4 regions of the Variovorax sp. RO1 genome follow, and region 2 is predicted to be linked to each of the others. Evidence: predicted binding sites of a transcription regulator. Region 2 holds the regulator's gene; each other region holds the start of a gene.
What was found. The regulator sigma-54, encoded in region 2, starts transcription at its own class of promoters, with help from an activator protein. The targets are predictions, from matches to a motif close to TGGCANGNAANCTGCTTT.
Positions count from the first base shown of each region.

Region 1: a site for sigma-54 is predicted at 2,448-2,465, ahead of hmpA (NO-inducible flavohemoprotein). Genes of this name have one in related genera too.
Region 3: a site for sigma-54 is predicted at 2,559-2,576, ahead of CY658_RS07685 (ammonium transporter). Genes of this name have one in related genera too.
Region 4: a site for sigma-54 is predicted at 2,784-2,801, ahead of CY658_RS14100 (pilin). Genes of this name have one in related genera too.

Region 1 covers NZ_PKMT01000002.1:1,228,455-1,233,566, reverse strand. Annotated here, with positions in the region: gene CY658_RS16835 (NAD(P)/FAD-dependent oxidoreductase) at 1-144, opposite strand, end outside; gene cysK (cysteine synthase A) at 218-1,138, opposite strand; gene hmpA (NO-inducible flavohemoprotein) at 1,229-2,413, opposite strand; gene norR (nitric oxide reductase transcriptional regulator NorR) at 2,549-4,129, shown strand; RNA gene rnpB (RNase P RNA component class A) at 4,189-4,557, shown strand; gene CY658_RS16810 (hypothetical protein) at 4,590-4,982, opposite strand.
Region 2 covers NZ_PKMT01000001.1:51,202-56,313, reverse strand. Annotated here, with positions in the region: gene CY658_RS00245 (phospholipase D family protein) at 1-1,525, opposite strand, end outside; gene rpoN (RNA polymerase factor sigma-54) at 1,536-3,128, opposite strand; gene lptB (LPS export ABC transporter ATP-binding protein) at 3,283-4,080, opposite strand; gene lptA (lipopolysaccharide transport periplasmic protein LptA) at 4,077-4,799, opposite strand; gene CY658_RS00225 (thiol:disulfide interchange protein DsbA/DsbL) at 4,929-5,112, opposite strand, start outside.
Region 3 covers NZ_PKMT01000001.1:1,572,694-1,577,805, reverse strand. Annotated here, with positions in the region: gene CY658_RS07695 (hypothetical protein) at 1-202, shown strand, start outside; gene CY658_RS07690 (succinylglutamate desuccinylase/aspartoacylase domain-containing protein) at 220-1,155, opposite strand; gene CY658_RS07685 (ammonium transporter) at 1,286-2,488, opposite strand; gene CY658_RS07680 (LytTR family DNA-binding domain-containing protein) at 2,659-3,633, opposite strand; gene CY658_RS07675 (acyltransferase family protein) at 3,790-5,055, shown strand; gene CY658_RS07670 (PaaI family thioesterase) at 4,973-5,112, opposite strand, start outside.
Region 4 covers NZ_PKMT01000002.1:613,786-618,897, forward strand. Annotated here, with positions in the region: gene CY658_RS14090 (CHASE2 domain-containing protein) at 1-1,823, shown strand, start outside; gene CY658_RS14095 (3',5'-cyclic-nucleotide phosphodiesterase) at 1,853-2,656, shown strand; gene CY658_RS14100 (pilin) at 2,858-3,364, shown strand; gene CY658_RS14105 (PglL family O-oligosaccharyltransferase) at 3,578-5,112, shown strand, end outside.

The DNA.
Region 1 (5,112 bases), on a different contig from region 2:
GACCTTGCGGGCGTCGAAGCTGCGCTTGTAGACGGTGTGGGAGGCGATCGCTTCAGTCGGAACGTCGAGCGTTCGGGCGATCAGGGTGACCAGCGCGTCAGGCGCGTGGTCGAGCGGGAGTTTGAGTTCGGAGATTCGCAGCATGTCGTGGGGCTTGTGGTTATCAAGCAGGCCGACGATTTTAAGCGCCCGAGGCGCTATGAAACTTGTAGCTGGATCAGGCGGGCAGGAAGCCCTCTACGGAGAGGTAGCGCTCGCCGGTGTCGTAGTTGAAGCCCAGCACCACCGCATCGGGTGCCAGAGAAGGCAGCTTCTGCGCGATGGCCGCGAGCGTCGCGCCCGACGAAATGCCGACCAGGATGCCTTCCTCGACCGCGCAGCGGCGCGCCATTTCGCGCGCGGGTTCGGCGTCGACCTGCAGCACGCCGTCGAGCAGCGAGGTGTCGAGGTTCTTCGGAATGAAGCCCGCGCCGATGCCCTGGATGGGGTGGGGCGCCGGCGCGCCGCCCGAGATCACGGGCGAGGCCACGGGCTCCACCGCGAACACCTGCAGCTTGGGCCACTTCTTCTTGAGCACACGTGCCACGCCCGTGATGTGGCCGCCCGTGCCCACGCCGGTGATGAGCACGTCGATGCCTTCGGGAAAGTCGGCCGCGATTTCTTCGGCCGTGGTGCGCACGTGCACGTCGACGTTCGCGGGGTTGTTGAACTGCTGCGGCATCCACGCGCCGGGCGTGCCGGCCACGATTTCCTCGGCGCGGGCGATCGAGGCCTTCATGCCGCCGGCGCGCGGCGTGAGGTCGAAGGTGGCGCCGTAGGCCAGCATCAGGCGGCGGCGCTCGACCGACATGCTGTCGGGCATCACCAGGATCAGCTTGTAGCCCTTGACGGCCGCGACCATCGCCAGGCCGATGCCGGTGTTGCCCGAGGTCGGCTCGACGATCGTGCCGCCGGGTTTCAGCGCGCCGCTCTTCTCCGCGTCTTCGACCATCGCGAGCGCGATGCGGTCCTTGATCGAGCCGCCGGGGTTGGCGCGCTCCGACTTGATCCAGACCTGCTGCTTCGCGTGACCGAACAGGCGGTTGATGCGGATGTGCGGCGTGTTGCCGATGGTCTGGAGGATGTTCTGGGCCTTCATGGAATCTCCTTGGATCAATGCGTTTGTCGGACGGACAGCGCGCATTGTGAGACCAGCCCGCGACCGTTTCAGTGCAGGGCTTTGCTTCCCTCAGGCTTCCAGGGCTTCGAGCGGCCCGAAGAACTCGTAGCGAAGCTGCTGCTTGGGCACGCCGAGCGCCAGCCCGTTGGCGTACACCGCCTTCATGAAAGGCTTCGGCCCGAGAAAGTACAGGTCGACGTCGCGGTCTTCCGGCAGCACCCCGGCCAGCAGTTCGCGCGTGACGAAGCCGGTCGCGTGCGGCGTATCGGTGTCGCGCGGCGCGTCGTAGACATACAGCGGCTTCACGTTCGCATGCCGCTGCGCGAGCGCGTCGACGTGGGCGCGGAACGCATGTGCGCCGCCGTGCCGTGCCGCATGGACGAAGTGCACCGGCCGGCCCGTGTGCGCCATCGATTCGAGCATGCTCATCGCGGGCGTGATGCCCACGCCGCCCGTCACCAGCACCAGCGGGCGCGCCTGCTCGCCGGCGGGCTGCAACACGAAGTCGCCGCACGGTGCCTGCACCTGCAGATGCGTGCCGACGACTGCGGCCTCGTGCAGCCAGTTCGAGGCGCGACCGCCTTCTTCCTTCTTCACGCTGATGCGGTACCACGGCTTGCCCGGCGCGTCGGACAGCGAGTAGTTGCGCCGCACCGGCTGGCCGTCGATCTCCAGCACCAGCGTGAGGTACTGCCCCGGCGAGAAGGCCAGCAGCGCGCCGCCGTCCACGGGCTCCAGGTAGAACGAGGTGATGACCTCGCTTTCGTCTTCGCGCCGCGCCACACGGAACTCGCGCGTGCCGCGCCATCCGCCGGTCTGCGCCGCGTTGGCGCTGTAGACGGCTTCTTCCGCGGCGATGAGCAGGCCCGCCAGCGATTCATAGGCCTCGCCCCACGCGGCGATCACCTCGTCGGTCGCGGCATCGCCGAGCACCTCTTTCACGGCGCGCAGCAGGTAGTGGCCGACGATCGGATAGTGCTCGGGCAGCACGCCCAGCGCCGCGTGCTTCTGGATGATCCGGGGCAGGGCGCCGGCGATCTCGTCGAGCCGGTCGATGTGCGCGCCGTACGCGATGACCGCACCCGCCAGCGCACGCGCCTGGGTGCCGGCGGCCTGGTGCGCTTCGTTGAAGAAGGCCTTCACCTGCGGGTGGCCCTCGAACATGATCTTGTAGAAGTGGCGGGTGATGGCCTCGCCGTGGGCCTTCAGTGCGGGCACGGTGGACTTGACGATGGCGATGGTTTGCGGGTTCATGGTCTTGTGGTGCTTCGGTTGAGATGCCTTTGTCTTCTCACGATCCGTGCCAGCCGGAAGGCCGTTGCAAGTGCTTGACGTCATTGGGGATTTATTAGGCGTGGTCAAATTAACAACAAATCAAGCGTTGTACATATGACCTCAAACCGTGTCGATTCGACCACCGAGCCCGAAGCCGAGGCCGCCCGCTACCGATCGCTGCTCGCCGCCGCGCGCGGACTGGTTCGCTGCGATGCCGCCGCGCTGCTGCAGCTCGACGTCGACGTGCTGAAGCCCGTCGCGGTCGACGGCCTGAGCGACGAAACCCTCGGGCGCCAGTTTCCCGTCGCCGCCCATCCGCGTTTTGCGCGCCTGCTCGGCAGCGAGCGCGGCCTGCGTTTCGCGCACGACAGCAACCTGCCCGACCCGTACGACGGCCTCGTCGCCGGCCAGCCGGGCATCCTGCCGGTGCACGACTGCATGGGCGCGCCGCTGCGTTTGCGCGGCGCCCTCTGGGGCCTGCTCACGCTGGATGCCCTGGAACCGCACGCCTTCGATGCCGTGAGCCCGGCGCAGATGGAAGCGTTGGTCACCCTCGTCGAAACCGGCATCGAGGCCGCTCACACGATCCGCGAGATGCAGGCGCGCGCGATGCGCGAGCAGGCCGTGGCGCAGGCCCTGCGCGCAGGCCGCGGCGCGCCCCGCGAGCTGCTGGGCAGCAGCCCGGCGATGAAGCAGCTGTGCGATGAGATCGACACCGTCGCCGTATCCGACCTCACGGTGCTGCTGCTCGGCGAAACCGGCGTCGGCAAGGACCTCGTCGCGCAGCGCCTGCACGCGCGCTCGCGGCGCAGCGAGCAGCCGCTGGTGCAGGTCAACTGCGCGGCGCTGCCCGAGACGCTGGCCGACAGCGAACTCTTCGGCCACAAGCGCGGCGCGTTCACCGGCGCCGTGCAGGACCGCGACGGCAAGTTCGAGATCGCGGACGGCGGCACGCTCTTTCTCGACGAGGTCGGCGAGCTGCCGCTGAGCGTGCAGGCCAAGCTGCTGCGCGTGCTGCAAAGCGGCGAGGTGCAGCGGCCCGGCAGCGACCGCATGCGCAAGGTCGACGTGCGCGTGATCGCGGCCACCAACCGCGACCTGCCCGCCGCGATTGCGCAGGGCCGCTTTCGCGTCGACCTGTACCACCGGCTGTCGGTCTATCCGCTCGTCGTGGCGCCGCTGCGCGAACGCGGGCGCGACGTGCTTGTGCTGGCCGGCAGCTTTCTCGAGGAGAACCAGCATCGGCTGGGCGCGCGCAACCTGCGGCTTTCGCCGGCGTCGAAGGCCGCCTTGCTGGCGCACGGCTGGCCGGGCAACGTGCGCGAGCTCGAGCATGTGATCAGCCGCGCCTCGCTGCGGGCATTCAGGGAGCAGCCGCGAGGTTCACGCTGGACGGCCATCGAACCGCACCATCTCGCGCTGGACAGCGCCGCAACGGAAAGTCCTGCGATATCTCCTGTGGTGGCGCCCGCGCAGGTTCTGGCGAGCGAACACGCGGGGCTTGCAACTGCAGGCGGCACGCTGCGCGAAGCGACCGAGGCCTTCCAGCGCGCCTGGCTCTCGGAAGTCCTCGCCCGCCACGGCGGTCGCGTGGCCAGCGCCGCGCGCGAGGCCGGCATCGACCGCAGCAACTTCCATCGAACGCTGCGCAAGCTGGGCCTGGTGCAGGCCGGCGACCACGAAACGCCCGGCTGAGGGCCGGCCCGCGGCGTCGCCTGAAGGGTCATTGGTGCGCCGGGCGATAATCGCGCCGTGAAGCACGCCAGACCGCCGCTGGTGCAAGCCCGAAAGGGACGACGCTCTGCCTTCGGGCAACAGCATCGGGTCGAAAGATCGCACTGGAGGAACGTCCGGACTGCACAGGACAGCGCAGGAGTTAACGACTCTCCACCGTGAGGTGAGGATCAGAGCAACAGAGACGAGCCGATTCAGTTCGGGTGAAACGGGCAATCTCTGCGCGCAGCAACACCAAGTAGGCCAGTATTGAGGTGGTTCCGCTGAGCTGGCGGGTAGGTGGCATCGAGCCGTTTGGCGACAAACGGCCCAGAGTAATGGCGGTCACGCCGGGATCTTCGCAAGAGGGTTCCGGTGCACAGAATCCGGCTTATCGGCGAGCTTCACACTTTTCTTTTTCGACCATGGCCTCCTGCCGTCGTCATGCATCGAGCGCGCCGCACGGCAGCCGATGCGACGCGTAGCAACGCCGCAGCGCGTCGATCCACCCTGACGAAAACCCGGCCAGCGCCGCCTCGAGGATCAGGCCGGCGTCGTCGGACAGGCGGGCTGCCAGGTCGGGGTTGCCGCAGGCGCCCATCACCAGCTTGAACACCGGTTCGCGCAGCGCGGCCGAGCCCTTCTCGATGGCCCGGCGGGTCGTTTCCGGCCGCTGTTCCAGCGTCTTCTGCAGCCCGGCGTGGGCGTTGGACCAGGCTGGGTCGAACGGCGCTGCGTCCCTGCCGTCCAGATAGTCGTCGACCGAAAAGCCGGGCGTCGCCATGGCGTGTCGCAGCGCCTGCGCGATGTCGAGCGCGAGTTTTTCTGTGTCCATCGGGTCATTGTCCGGGCCATGCAACGGCCGCCTGCAAGGATTGGTAGAAACCCGTACAATTGTTAGCAAGCTAACTAATTGATAACGCCGTGGCCGATTCCGAACCCCTCTCCCCGCTGCGCGAACACGC
Region 2 (5,112 bases):
TCTTGCCGCCTTCCTCGCTGACCCACTCGATGCGCCGCGAGCCCCCTGCCGCTGCATCGCCGCCCTCGGCAAAACGCAGCCGGTAGGCGCCCTGCTGCTTGAGCACGTCGAGCAGCTTCAGGGTCTGCTGCGCCATCTCGGGGCTGCGGATGAACAGGCCGATCTCGGTGTTGTGGACCTCGGAGCGCGGATCGAAATTCATCGAGCCGACGAACAGGATGCGCTGGTCGATCACCGCCGACTTGGCGTGCAGCCGGCCCACCGACGTACCGAACAGACCCAGCCGCACGCTGCGCCGCGTGCGCGCGGAACTCAGCTCGTGCAGCTCGGCGCCCAGCGCGAGCATGTCGGCGCGGTAGCGGCGGTAGGCCGTGTGGACCAGCGGCTCGTCGGTGGCGGCGAGCGAGTTGGTGACCACGCTGATCTTCACATTGCGCCCGCGGATCTCGCGCATCACCTCCAGCCCCGACACGCCCGGGATCAGGTAGGGCGAGACCAGCGTCACCTCGCTGCGCGCGCGGCGCATCTGCTCGACCACGTTGTAGCGCACGCTGTCGACGTCGAGCAGCGGCACGCCGCCGTACGACGCGGTCTTGCCGATCACGCGGTCGGGCGAATCGGCGTACGCCTCGGCGGTGGTCCAGATCAGGCCGAGCTTGCCGGCGTCGAGGTCGTCGGCCACGGGGCTGTAGCCCAGCAGGTCGTTGGGCGCGGGCTTGGGCGGCGGCGGCGTGGTGTCGGGGCCGGTGGCGGCATCGAAGCGGCGCTGCAGCTCTTCGCGCGGCAGGTCGGTGCGCACGACCGAGCCGATCGGGCGCACGTGCGGGCTGTTCCAGTACTGGTCGAACAGCACGCCCAGGCGCGGGATCAATGCACCCGTGACGAAGGTGTCGAGATCGATGAAGTTCTGGCCCGAGGTGCGCCGGAAGTACTGGTTGCCGATGTTGCGCCCGCCCGCCACCGCCATCGCGCCGTCGGCGATGAAGAGCTTGTTGTGCATGCGGCGGTTGACGCGGCTGAAGTCGAACAGCGACGCGGTGAAGCGCCTGAGCAGGCTGCCGCGCCCGGCCGGAAACGGATTGAACAGGCGCAGCTCCACGTTCGGCGTGGCGGCCAGCCCCAGCAGGAGTTCGTCTTCGCCGGACGTGTACAGGTCGTCCATCAACAGGCGCACGCGCACGCCGCGCTGGGCCGCATCCCGCAGGGTGCGCAGCAGGTAGCGGCCGGTCTCGTCGTTCTCGATCTGGTAGTACTGCACGTCGAGCGTGCGCTGCGCGCGGCGCGCGAGCTGCAGGCGCGTGTCGAAGGCGAAGTCGCCGCCGGGCATCAGGCGAAAGCCGCTGAGGTCGGGGTCGGGCTGCGAGGCCAGCGCGATCTTGCCGAGCGCAGTGTCGGCCGAGACGGCGATGGCCTTGGTGGGTGCGCGCGGTGCTTCGTCGGGCAGCGTGGCGCAGCCGGTGAACAGCAACGCAGTTGCGATGACGACAACCCAATGCCCACAGCGCGACAGCAGGCGATGGGTCATCGTGAGCTTTCTACAGGGCCTTGCGCAGGTTGGCCGGCGCGATGCGCAGGGCTTCGCGGTACTTGGCCACGGTGCGGCGCGCGCACTCGATGCCCTGCTCCTTCAGCATCTCGGAAATCTGGCTGTCGGACAGCGGCTTCTTGATGCTCTCGGAACTCACGAACTGCTTGATGAGCGCGCGCACCGCAGTGCTCGACGCGTTGCCGCCGGTCTCGGTGCCTAGCGCCGAACCGAAGAAGTACTTGAGCTCGACGGTGCCGAAGGGCGTCGACATGTACTTGGCGGTGGTCACGCGCGAGATGGTCGATTCGTGCAGGCCCAGCTCGTCTGCAATCTCGCGCAGCACCAGCGGGCGCATCGCGAGTTCGCCGTGCACGAAGTAGCTCTTCTGCCGTTCGACGATGGCGTTGCTCACGCGCAGGATGGTGTCGAAGCGCTGCTGGATGTTCTTGATGAACCAGCGCGCCTCCTGCAGCCGCTGCGACAGCGCCTGGCTGCCCTCGCCCTTGTGCGCCTTGAGCGCGCCGGCGTAGATGTCGTGCACGCGCAGGCGCGGCATGACCTCGGGGTTCAGCATGACGCGGAACTTGATGTTGGTGCCGCGGCCCGTCTTGGTGACGATCACGTCGGGCACGACGATGTTGCGTTCGACGTCGACAAAACGGCGGCCCGGCTTGGGCTCCAGGCGCGCAATGATCTGCAGCGCCGAGCGCACCAGCTCTTCGTTCGTGCGCGTGAGCGTGGCCAGGCGCTTGAAGTCGCGCCGCGCGAGCAGCTCCATCGGCTGCTTGCAGATCGCGATGGCGGTCTTGCGCACGAGCGCTTCGGCCTCGGTCTCGTCTTCGTTCGCGAGCGCCTTCAGCTGGATGCTCAGGCATTCGCCGAGGTCGCGCGCGCCGACACCGACGGGCTCCAGGCTCTGCAGCAGGCCGAGCGCCACCTGGAAGTGGTGCACGAGGTCGTCGAACTGGTCGTTGTCGTCGCCTGCCAGGCCCGAGGCCAGCGCGGGCAGCGAGTCTTCGAGGTAGCCGTCGTCGTTGAGCGATTCGATCAGAAAGCGCAGCGCGGCGCAGTCGTTTTCGTTGAGCCGCAGGGTCAGCGCCTGGCGGTGCAGGAACGATTGCAGCGACTCCTGGCTGCGCGCGAGTTCGGTGGCGTCGGCACGCTCGTCGTCGCCGAGGTTGTTCTGGCGCGCGGGCGCATCGCTGCCCCACTCGCTGTCGTCGGGCGCCATCTCGACGGTACCGTCGCCTTCCCAGTCGGGCTCGCGCTCGGTGATCTCGGCGGCAGGGCCGTCGGATTCCGGTGTGGACGTGGTCGCTTCGCTGGAAGCGGTGGAGGCACTGGGGGCGGACGGCGCGAAATCGCCCTCGCCGGTGTCACCGCCATCGTCGCGTGGCACGGGCGTGTCGACAGCATCGAGCCCGAACTCTTCGCGCGCCGCTTCTTCCGCGGTGCGTTCGAGGAACGGGTTCTCGTCCAGCATCTGCTCCACCTCCTGGCTCAGTTCGAGCGTGGAGAGTTGGAGCAGGCGAATGGACTGCTGCAGCTGCGGCGTGAGCGCCAGATGCTGCGAGACGCGAAGGGACAGCCCTTGCTTCATGAAAAGATGGCTCCCCCCCAGGCTGCGCGCTTCGCGCTACGCCAACCCCCTACCGGGGGCGGGCCGACCGCTTCGGGCGGCCGTGCGCGGCGCCCCCCGCGAGGAAGTTCCGCGCGGACGGTGGCCACGTTGATCCTTGACCCTCGCCGCACGGTCACATCCGGAAGTGCTCGCCCAGGTACACCCTGCGTACCTCGGCGTTGTCGACGATCTCCGAGGGTGTGCCTTGTGCCAGCACGTGCCCGTCGCTGATGATGAACGCGTGATCGCAGATGCCCAGCGTTTCACGCACGTTGTGGTCGGTGATGAGCACGCCGATGCCGCGCTCTTTCAGGAAACTGATGATCCGCTGGATCTCGATCACCGCGATCGGGTCGATGCCGGCAAAGGGCTCGTCCAGCAGGATGAAGCGCGGCTGCGTGGCCAGCGCACGCGCGATTTCGACGCGGCGGCGCTCGCCGCCCGACAGTGCGAGCGCGGGCGAATCGCGCAGGTGGTCGACGCGCAGGTCGGACAGCAGGTCGGCCAGTCGCTCTTCGGTGGCCTGCTTCGACAACGGCACCATGCGGCCGTTGGCGTCGGGCTCGCGCTGCAGCTCGAGCACGGCACGCACGTTTTCCTCGACCGTGAGCTTGCGGAAGATCGACGCTTCCTGCGGCAGGTAGCTCAGGCCCATGCGCGCGCGGCGGTGAATGGGCATGTGGGCGATGGGCTCGCCGTCGATGGTGATCTCGCCGGCATCGGCACGCACCAGCCCCACGATCATGTAGAACGAGGTGGTCTTGCCCGCGCCGTTGGGGCCGAGCAGTCCGACGACTTCGCCCTTCTGCACATCGAGCGAGACGTCTTTGACGACCGTGCGGCTGCCGTAGCTCTTCTTGAGGCCGCGCGCCACGAGGCGGCTGCCGGGGACGCCGTCGGCGGTCGTCTGGGTTCCTGCGGTTTCGATCACTTGCGCCCTTCCCCTTCGGTGCTGCCGCCCAGCGTGGTGCTCGGGCGCAGCCCGGCGCCGGGCGCGGGGGTGGGTGCCGGAGCGGCGGGCTTCTTGCCGCCGGCTGCCGGTGCGGAGCCGCCCGCCGCCGGGGCCGCGGCGGCCTTCGGCGTGAGAATGGCCTTCACGCGGCCACCGCTGCCCCCCGAGACGCCGGCGTTCGGCGGCACGAGGGAGCCGTTGACGGTGTAGGTGTCGTTGCTCTGGTCGTAGACGATCAGCGCGCCGCTGCTCTCGTCGTTGGCCGTGGCGCCCACCAGCCGGCGCATGACGGCGCGGCGGATGAACTTGACGTTGTCGGCGCGGCTGTCGTACTCGATGACTTCCGACTCGCCCTCGATCCACTCGTCGCCGGCGTTGCGCTTCTGCTTGTAATAGGCCAGCTTGCCGGGCGCCGCCGTGACCACGCCGTACTGGTAGCCCTCGGCGTCCTGGCGCACGTCCAGCCGCGCACCGCGGATGATGATCGTGCCCTTCGTGACCAGCACATTGCCGGTGAACACGCTGGTCTGTTTCAGGTCGTCGTAGCGCATCGAGTCGGACTCGATGTTCATCGGCTTGGTGCGGTCGGCGGTTTCAGCCAGGGCGCCGGAGGCGGCTCCGGCCAGCAACAGCGCGCCGAAAGCCAGGCGGCCGAGGCGACGAAGGGTGGGGAATGTGGGGATGGAGGGCAATGTCATAAAGGCACGAAACTTGCTCTGAAACATTGTATGCGTGGGACGGTGATTGCCCACCGCCGCCAATGAAAAAGCCCGCCGGAGCGGGCCTTGCATTCGACCCAAAACCAGGTCGTCAGGTCGCGGGATCGGTCAGCCCTTCTTGGCTTCGCCGGTCAGGAAGGTCGCCACTTGCAGCACCTTGGACATGCTGCCGGCGGTTTCGCCGTCGACATACCAACGGCCCGCCACGGCCAGGGCCGGCACGCCGGCGACCTTGTAGGCCTCGGTTTGCTGCGCGGCGCGGCGGGCCTTGCTGGCCACGCCGAAGGACGCA
Region 3 (5,112 bases), 1.5 Mb from region 2:
CGCCGAAGTCGCCGCGGGCAACCGCGTCGTCGACGTCGGCATCGACTGGCCCGACGTGGGCTCGGTGCATGTCACGCTCCACAGGCACTTCACCGGCCGGCATGCCGGCAAGGAAGCCGCATTCAGCCTGTGCGACGACCCGCACTACTGGCACGCCGACTACAGCACCGCGGAAAAACCGCGGCACCTGCTGATCTGTTGAACTGAAGAGCGCCGCCTTCAGAGCGGCTTCGTCAGATACACCGCCTCGCGCCCAACGATCGTGCGCTGCGCCGGCATGAAGATCGTGCAGTCGTCGCACGGCGCGCGGATTTCGTCCGGGCCGTTGGTGGCGATCAGCTCGCCCTTGGCAAAGGTCTCGAAGCCGATCAGCGGGCGCACGAAGGCGAAATCTTCTGACTTGATGACGTGCGTCTGCAGCAGCTCGAAGCGGCGCTGCTCGCCGGGCGCGGGCACGGCCGGGTCTTTGTCGATGAGGCCGAAGTGCGCCAGAAAGTCGAGCGAGATGGCGGTGGCCAGCTCGGAGGCCGAGCGCAGGAAATGCTGGCCGCACTCGGCCACCAGCGCCACGCCCTTGCCGTCGGCCTTGCCATGCTGGCCGTGCTGGATCAGCGGCGTGCCCGAGCCCAGGCCGTCGGGCATCACCAGGTGCACCGACGGGCGGCCGATGGCCATGGCGGCCTCGGCGTTGCGGTCGAAGGCCGGGTACACCCAGAACGGGATCACGGGCTGGCTCGTGGAATGGATGTCGAGGATGTGGTCGGCCGCGCTCACCACCGGGCGCAGCACGCGGGCGCGACTCAGCTCGGGACTGTCTTCACTGCCGTCGAGCCATTCGGGCGACCACACGCGGTTGAGGTTGTGCACCAGCTGGCGGCTGTCGAAGGGCAGCGCCTCGTTGAAGGACTCGTACGCCGCCACGTTGGCAAAGCTGATGGTGAGCGTGCCGATCTTCGGGCGCACGCCGGTGTCGAGCAGGTGCGTGGCGGCGGTCATGCCGCAGATCTCGTTGCCGTGCGTGAGCGCGTTGATGAGCACGTGCGGACCGGGCTTGCCGGACTCGAAGCGGTGCACGTAGTCGATGCCGACGTTGCCCTCGCGGTAGGCGGAAAGGTCGCGGGGGAGGACTTCGAGGGCGGGGGGCGATTGGGTCATGGGGTGGTGAACAGATGGGATCGGGGGCCGCCGGCAAGTTTGCTACAGCTGGCAAATTCGTGCCGTGAGCCGCAAATCCCCCGTTGCGGCTCATTTCCTGAGCCGCATTTCCCTCACCGGGCCCTCGCCCTTACCAATTCACCTCCCGCTCCGGCGTCGCCGAAATGTGGTGAATCGACAGATCCGCCCCGTCGTATTCCTCTTCCTGCGACAGCCGCAGCCCCATCGTCGCCTTGAGCACGCCGTACACCAGGGCGCCGCCGATCAGCGCCCAGACCACGCCGAGCAGGGTGCCGATGAGCTGCGCCCACAGGTTCACGCCGCCGATGCCGCCGAGCGCCTGGGTGCCGAAGATGCCGGCTGCGATGCCGCCCCAGGTGCCGCACAGGCCGTGCAGCGGCCACACGCCGAGCACGTCGTCGATCTTCCATTTGTTCTGGGTGCGCGTGAACATGAAGACGAAGATGGCGCCGGCCACGCCGCCCGCCACGAGCGCGCCCAGCGGGTGCATGAGGTCGGAGCCGGCGCACACGGCCACGAGGCCGGCGAGCGGGCCGTTGTAGACAAAGCCGGGGTCGTTCTTGCCCATGGCCAGTGCCACCAGCGTGCCGCCGACCATGGCCATCAGCGAGTTGACGGCGACGAGGCCCGATATCTTGTCGATGCTCTGCGCGCTCATCACGTTGAAGCCGAACCAGCCCACGCACAGCACCCACGCGCCCAGCGCCAGGAACGGGATGTTCGACGGTGGGTGCGCACTGAGCGAGCCGTCGCCCCGATAGCGGTTGCGGCGCGCGCCCAGCAGCAGCACGGCTGGCAGCGCAAGCCAGCCGCCCACGGCGTGCACGACGACCGAGCCGGCGAAGTCATGGAATTCATGGCCCGTGACCGAGGCGATCCAGGCCTGGATGCCGAAGGCCTTGTTCCAGGCGATGCCCTCGTACAGCGGGTAGACGAAGCCGACGATCACCGCGGTGGCGATCAGCTGCGGCCAGAACTTGGCGCGCTCGGCGATGCCGCCCGAGATGATGGCCGGAATGGCCGCCGCGAAGGTCAGCAGGAAGAAGAACTTCACCAGCTCATAGCCGCTTCTTGCCGACAGTTCGGTGGCGCTGACGAAGAAATGGGTGCCGTAAGCCACACCGTAGCCCACCAGGAAGTACACGATGGTCGACACCGAGAAGTCGACCAGGATCTTGACCAGCGCATTGACCTGGTTCTTCTTGCGCACGGTGCCCAGTTCCAGAAAGGCGAAGCCGGCATGCATGGCCAGGACCATGATGGCGCCGAGAAGGATGAACAGCGCATCTGCGCCCTGTTTGAGTGCGTCCATGAGAGCTTCTTGCAGGTTTTGGGTTTGATTTGGTGCGTCGCACCCGAACGGCTCGGGGTGCCGGCGCAAGAAAGCAAAAATGGTGCCTACAGGCTCTTGGATGGTGCGAAACGACCCAAGAACGGGCTGATTTCGCAGGGCGCGCACCGGATCGGAACGCGCCGAAGCGCTCAGCCCGCGCCGCCGCGCAGCGCGTCGCGATACCGCCGGCTGCAGGGCACGGTCGTGCCGTCGTGCATGTGCAGCCGGGCATCGCCGCCGTCGAGCGGCTCGATCTCCTTGATGCGACCCAGGTTCACCGCGTGGCTGCGATGCACGCGCACGAAGGTGGCGGGGTCGAGTTGGGTCAGGAAGTCGGTGAGCGTGGCGCGCAGCAGGTAGTCGTGGCCGTTGACGTGCAGGCCGACGTAGTTGCCCTCGGCCTGCAGCCAGTCGATGTCGGTGGCGGCGATGAGAAATTCGCGGCGCAGCTTGCGCACGAGGAAACGTTCGGGGCGGGCGACCACGGGCGGTGGCGCCGGCGGCGCTTCGACAGCGGGCGCGGGAGGCATGGCAGCAGCAGCCGCTGCGTCGGTGGGCGCCTCGGGCGTCACCAGCGGCATCGCGGCCTCCGCCGCCCCTGCGTCCTCCGGCGCATCGAGCACCCGCGCCTCCCCCTGCAGCCGCAGCATGAACAGCCGGTAGGCCCAGATGCCGAAGACCATCGACGCGTACGCGCGCACGTCCTTCAGGTATTCGTAGCCCCACTGGCCGCGCCAGTCCGCGAAGTCGTAGCGCTCGCCGACCGCCGCGTAAGCCAGCGCGCGCAGCGCGAACATGGCCATCACGTGCACCACGCTGAAGACCACGCTGGCCACCGCATGCCCCGCCAGGTAGCGCAGCAGGTGCCTGCGCGGCAGTGGCGACAGCCAGCGCTCGACCGCCACGATGCCCGGCACCAGCGCCAGCAGCACGAGGTGGCTGGAACCCTCCCACACCAGAATCTCCCAGGTGGCGTGCGGCACGGCGCGCCGCCCTGCATCGACCAGCGCCACCGAGGTGTTGAACACGGCCTGCACCGCCATGACCACGATCCAGAAACCCACCTCCACGTACCGTCGGATCGGCTCGTAGCGTTCGTACAGGTTCTTGCGCGGGTCTCGCATGCGGGGAATTCTCGCGAAAACAGGCCCCTGGGGTCGGCCCATTTCGTCCCTGCGGGGCACCGCTCGTCACAAAGCGGGGGCGATCCGTCCCCTCACCGACCCCGGCCGGGGCCGCGGGCCCGAGCATCGCGGCTTCTTCGCTTCGAGGCGCTTGCAATGACCACCGCACCCACCCACCCGGCCGACCCGCGCCGCCACGACATCGACGCCCTGCGCGCCCTCGCCTTCCTGCTCGTCATCCTCTATCACGTGGGCATGTACTACGTGGCCGACTGGCCCTGGCACCTGAAGAGCCCGCATGCGGCCGAGTGGCTGCCGTGGCCGATGCGGGTGCTGAACCTTTGGCGCATGGACCTGGTGTTCCTCATCTCGGGCGTGTCACTCGGCTTCCTGAGCCGGGGCCAGGGCACGGGGGGCCTGCTGCGCAGCCGGGGCCTGCGGTTGATGCTGCCGCTGGCCTTCGGCATGGCGGTGGTCGTGCCCTACCAGGCCTATGCCGAAGGCGTGGCGCGCGGGCTGGTGGCGCCGGGCTTCGGCACCTTCCTGCTGCGCTACCTGTCGATGGGCGCGCCGTGGCCCAAGGGGGCGTTCGCGGGGGCGGAGTTCGGCATCACCTGGAACCACCTCTGGTACCTGCCCTACCTGTTTCTCTACACGGCACTGGTCGCGCTGACGCTGCCGCTGTGGCGCTCGGCCGCCGGGCAGTGGGTGCGGCGGCGCTTCAACGGGCTGCGGGGCTGGCAGCTGCTCGTGTTGCCCGCGCTGCCGCTCGTGGTGTGGACGGTGCTGCTGGCGCGGCACTTCCCGGCCACGCACAACCTGCTGTGGGACTTCCACCTGCACAGCATCTACTTCACCGTGTTCCTCTACGGCTACTGGATGGGTGTGGACACGGGCATCTGGCGCGAGCTCGAACGGCTGCGCCGCGTGTCGCTGCTGCTGGCGGTGGCGGCGATCGGCGCGTTCATCGCGCTGCGCGTCGGGGCCGTCGTTCCGCCCCAGGGGCTGCTGATGGACGTGCTGCGCAATACCTACCTGTGGCTCGCGGTCGCCACGATCCTGGGCCACGGCCATCGCTACCTGAACCGCCCGTGGCCCTGGCTGCGCTGGGCAAACGAGTCGGTCTACCCCTGGTACATGCTGCACCAGACGCTGATCGTCGCGGGCGTGGCGCTGCTGGCACCGCTTGCGCTCGGCCCGGTGTGGGAACCGATGGCGCTGGTCGCCGTGACGATCGCCGGCTGCTGGCTGCTGACCGACGGGCTGATCCGCCGCATCGGCTGGCTGCGCCCGCTGTTCGGGCTGAAGCGCAAGGCCGAGGCCGAGACGGTGGTGGTTACTACGCAGCCTGCTTCGGCTTCGGCGTCGTCGACGCCTCGTCCACCGGCACCAGGATGGCGTTCGCCGTCGCCACGAGCTTGAGCGCGTCGTCGCCCTGGCCCTCAGGCTGCGCATAAAGCTCGGCCCCGACGAACACCT
Region 4 (5,112 bases), on a different contig from region 2:
CCCAGGCCCTGCGCGGCCAGCGCGTGGCGCTCGGCTATTACTTCACGCGCACCGAACAGCCCAGCGCCAAGGGACTGCTGCCGGCGACACCGGTGCTGCCGCCCGAGGCTTTTCCGCCGAATGCCTCCTTCGTCACGCTCTGGAACGGGTTCGGCGCCAGCCTGCCGGTGCTGGCGCGTGCGGCGCCGGTCGCGGGGTTCCTGAACACCCTGGTCGGTGACGGCGACGACGACGGCGTGATCCGCAGCGTGCCGCTCATCGCGCGCTACGAAGGCGAGCACGCGTCGCCCGGGCACTACGAGTCGCTGGCGCTGGCGGTCTACCGGCTGGCGAACGACTCGCCGCCGGTGCGGCCGGCGCTCGTGGCCGGCGATGGCAACTTTCCGCGCCTGCAGGCGCTGGTGCTGGGGTCGTTGCGCATCCCGGTCGACCAGAGCGCCAGCCTGCAGGTGCCGTTCCGCGGCCCCGGCGGTCCGCGTGCCGGGTCGTTCCGCTACGTGGCCGCTGCCGACGTGCTCGACGGCCGTCTGGCGCCGGGCGAACTCAAGGGAAAGATCGTGCTGCTCGGCGCCACCGCGCCCGGCCTGCAGGACCTGCGCGCCACCCCGGTCGGTGCCGCGTTCCCGGGCGTCGAAGTGCACGCCAACATCGTCTCGGGTTTGCTCGACCGGCGCCTGCTGGCCGTGCCCGACTACGCGCCGGGCTACGAAGTGCTGACCGTGCTGGCCGCGGGACTGCTGCTCGCGTTCGGGTTGTCGCTGCTGTCCGCATCGCGCGCCGTGCTGCTCGGCGCGGGCGTGGTCGCCGCGCTGGTAGGCCTCAACACCTGGCTCTACATCGGCCACAGCCTCGTGCTCCCGCTCGCGTCGGCGCTCTTCATGGCGGCGCTGGCGTTCGCGCTCAACATGAGCTGGGGCTACTTTGTCGAATCGCGCGCGCGGCGCGGGCTGGTGCGGCTCTTCGGCACCTACGTGCCGCCGCAGCTGGTCGACGAAATGCTCGTGCGGCCCGGCCGCTACAGCATGCGCGCCGAGAGCAAAGAGATGACCGTGATGTTCTGCGACATGCGCGACTTCACCCGGTTGTCCGAGCAGATGGCGCCGGCCGAGCTGCAGGCCTTTCTGAACACCGTCTTCAGCCGCCTTACCGAGGTGATCAGCGCGCACCGCGGCACCGTCGACAAATACATGGGCGACTGCGTCATGGCCTTCTGGGGCGCGCCGATCGACACGCCCGACCACGCCGCGCTCGCCGTGCAGGCCGCGCTCGACATGGCCGCCGCCGTGCACGACATCAACCGCCGGCACCGCGCGAACGGCCGTCCCGAGATCAGCGCCGGCATCGGCCTCAACAGCGGCCTCATGAGCGTGGGCGACATGGGCTCGACCGCGCGCCGCAGCTATACCGTGGTCGGCGATGCGGTCAATCTCGCGTCCCGGCTGGAGGGCTTGAGCGGACACTACGGCGTCGAGGTCGTGGCCAGCGGCGCGACCCGCGACGCGGCCCCTGGCTTCGTCTGGCAGGAGCTCGACAGCGTGCGCGTCAAGGGCAAGGCCCAGGCCGTCGCCATCTACACCCCGCTTTCGGCGCAGGCCGGCGCCGAGGCGCAGGACACGACGCGGCAGCAACTCGACCGATGGAGCCAGGTGCTCGCCGCCTACCGCCGCCAGGATTGGGCGCTGGGCCGAAACTTGCTGGCTCCCCTGCTCGCCGCGGATGCCAAAAAAGTCCTTTACCAGCTCTATGCCCAGCGTTTAGCCTCGATGGCGCTACGCCCGCAAGACCCGGACTGGGACGGCGCCACCCGGTTCGACACCAAATAATGTCAGACGCACACAAGAGGTCTTCCACCATGCAGGTACGCGTGCTGGGTTGCTCGGGCGCCATCGCCAAGGACTGCCGCACCACCTCGTTCCTGGTCGATGCGGACCTGCTCGTGGACGCCGGCACGGGCGTCGGCGATCTCACCCTCGACGAGATGGCCGCCATCGACGACGTGGTGCTCACCCATTCGCACCTCGACCACATCGCCGCCCTGCCCCTGATGCTCGACGCCGTCGGCAGCCGCCGCACCCGGCCGCTGCGCGTGCATGCATTGGCCGCCACCATCGACGCGCTGCGGGCGCATGTGTTCAACAACGTCATCTGGCCGAATTTCGAGCGCATTCCCAGCCCTGAATCGCCCTTCGTGAGCTTCCACGAGATCACGGTCGGGCAACGCCTCGAGCTGGGCCGCGACGCCCCCAAGCTGATCGAGGTGCTGCCGGCAGTCCACACCGTGCCGGCCTGCGGCTTCGCCATCCGCCGGGCCGAAGGCGGCGCTCACTGGGTCTTCAGCGGTGACACCGAACGCAACCCGCCCTTCTGGGAGCGCATCAACGCGATCGACGTGGCGATGCTGGTCATCGAGACCGCCTTCAGCTCCCGCGAGGAGGCCCTGGCCGAACGCAGCCTGCACCTGTCGCCGGTGGCGCTGGCGCACGAGCTGGCGCAGATCGATCCGGGCAAGCAATACCCGATCTACATCACCCACACCAAGCCGGCAGAGACCGAGGAAATCATGAGCCAGATCGAGATGCTGGCGGGGCGGGAAGTGGCAGGGTTGGCGCAGCGGGACATCCGCTGGCTCAAGGCGAACGGGGTGCTGACCTTCTGACCGAGCCCGCCCGGGCATGACAAATTTGTCGACACAATTGGCATCTGAGTGCGAGTTGTGTCACATCATGTAACCATCTTGTGACCAAAGACGGCCCGATCGAGGGCTGCAGGGTGGAGAAGCCGGGTGGCACGGATGCTGCGGAAGTTACCCCGCTCCGGGCTGGTTCCCGGGCTCTACAAACCAACCTGGAGTTAATGAATGAACCGTCGTTCTATCGCACGCAATGTGCAAAAGGGTTTCACCCTGATCGAGTTGATGATCGTTGTGGCGATCATTGGTATCTTGGCGGCTGTGGCGTTGCCTGCGTATCAGGATTACACGGTGCGTGCAAAGGTCTCTGAGATTGTGCTGGCCGCTTCGTCTTGCCGCACCACGGTAACTGAAGCTGTTCAATCGACTTCTGCAACCACTCTGACCGCTGCGATGTTTCCGTGCGATGGCGGTGCCGCCTCGGGTGCAACAGTTTCCAAGTATGTGAGTAGCATTGCAGTCGCTGCCGATGGCAAGGTCACAGTGACGGCGCAAGGAATTTCGCAACTGACGGCTGGCTCTGCGGACGTGCTGACCCTTCGTCCTTTGAGCGCCGCTGCCACGGCTCTCGTGGTTGGCGATGCAGGCAAAACGATTTTTGCTTGGAGATGCGGTTCTTCGACAGATGGCACAACCATTCTTCCGAAGTATCTGCCTGGCTCTTGCCGCGGCTAATTTCTATTGAAAATTAAAAAACGCTCTCTCGGGAGCGTTTTTTTTTGATCAATGAAATCGAATACGAAGGTAATATCGTTCTTGGGGTTTGGGCTGACGTTGGGGCTGTTAGCTCCAGATCATTTCCTGCCTTGGCCGTCTTTCAGACATGATTTTCTAGTTGGAATTGGATTTTCTCCATTGGGGTTCTATGCGATATGGAGGAGGATTGCCATGCCAAAAATTGCACTCCTCGTTTTTTTTCTCTCATTGACTCCGTTGTTGCAGATAATGGCAGGGGAAACTCTATTTTTTGGTGATGGCTGGATTGCGTGGCTTTACATTTCTGCAGCACTTGTTTCATTGGTGTTGGCTGCGAATTTTGTTCGTGATGGCAAATCAGAAAACCAGATGCAAGAAATTCAACCAGTGATTTTTGCATTGGTTGCTGCTGCCGTGCTCTCTGTTGGAATTTCATTGTTTCAATGGCTTGAATTGAGTTATTTTTCTGAATTCATCTCCCAATCGCAAGCCGTGGGAAGGTATGGCGCTAATTTGGCTCAACCGAATCAGTTGGCAATTGTTCTTTTGCTGGGTGTGGCGTGCACTATATTTTTGTTCGAAAATAGAATTCTGAATTCATATTCGGCGATGTTGCTCGGGGCCTTTTTGAGCTTTGGTCTCGTGATGACCCAGTCGCGAATGGTCTTTCTTGCGCTGCTTTTTCTATGGATTATGCACTGGGGCCTTGGGCAGCGAGCTTTGTTGCGTACATCTGGAAAATCAATTTTTCTTCTGAGTAGTTTTTTTGGCGTAATGATGTTCGCATGGCCCTCTATCAATGAGATGCTTCTGTTAGGGGAGCCATCCGCATTGATTGATCGCGTGAGTAAAGACAGCCGTTTCGATCTTTGGCGAAGCATGGTGGACGCTATCAGACAGTCCCCATGGGTCGGTTATGGCTGGGGGCAAATCCCTCTAGCGCAGCAGGCAACGGCGCTGAAGCATCCAGCAACATATGCATTTTTTGATTCAGCCCACAATATTGGACTAGATATTGCCGTTTCAGCAGGGCTGCCTGTTGCCGTGATATTTTTTGTTTGGCTAGCACTTTGGTTCAAAAAGCAAGTTTCTAGCTGTCGAGATCCTTTGTCATGGAGTGTCTTGCTGGCAGTAGGATTTGCTTTTTGCCATGCCATGGTTGAGTATCCGCTAGCGTATGCCTATATATTGTTGCCCGTTTGCTTTTTTATAGGTGCGTTAAGCCGGAATGAAATAATTGAATTCGAAGTGAATGGAATAATTCCATCCTCATTTCGATGGGGGTTTGCTGGAATCAGTGTGCTTACATTGGCGGGGTTTTTTGTGGTTTCAAATGAATACATTCGATTTGAAAATGACTGGCGCCGCACCCGGATGGAGATTTCCGGAATTTCATTCGCTGAAAAAGATTGGGAGGCTTATAAGCCAATTTTTCTGACTCAATTGAGGGATTATTCGGAGTTTGCGAGAACGGTGCCCGAACGGGGCATGACTGAAAAGAAAATTCTCTGGATGAGCGAGGTCGCAAAGCGCTTTGGTCAACCATCAGTACTGACAAGGTACGCGATTGCGGCAGCGCTGAACGGAAAGCCGGAGGTGGCAGCACGTTCATTGGCATTGCTATGCAGAACCCAAGCGCCTCGTGTCTGTGTCAAAGTCTTAAAAAACTGGCGGGCAATTTCTTCAGATCCGGCTTATCCAGAACTGAAATTGGTCGCACTTCCCGC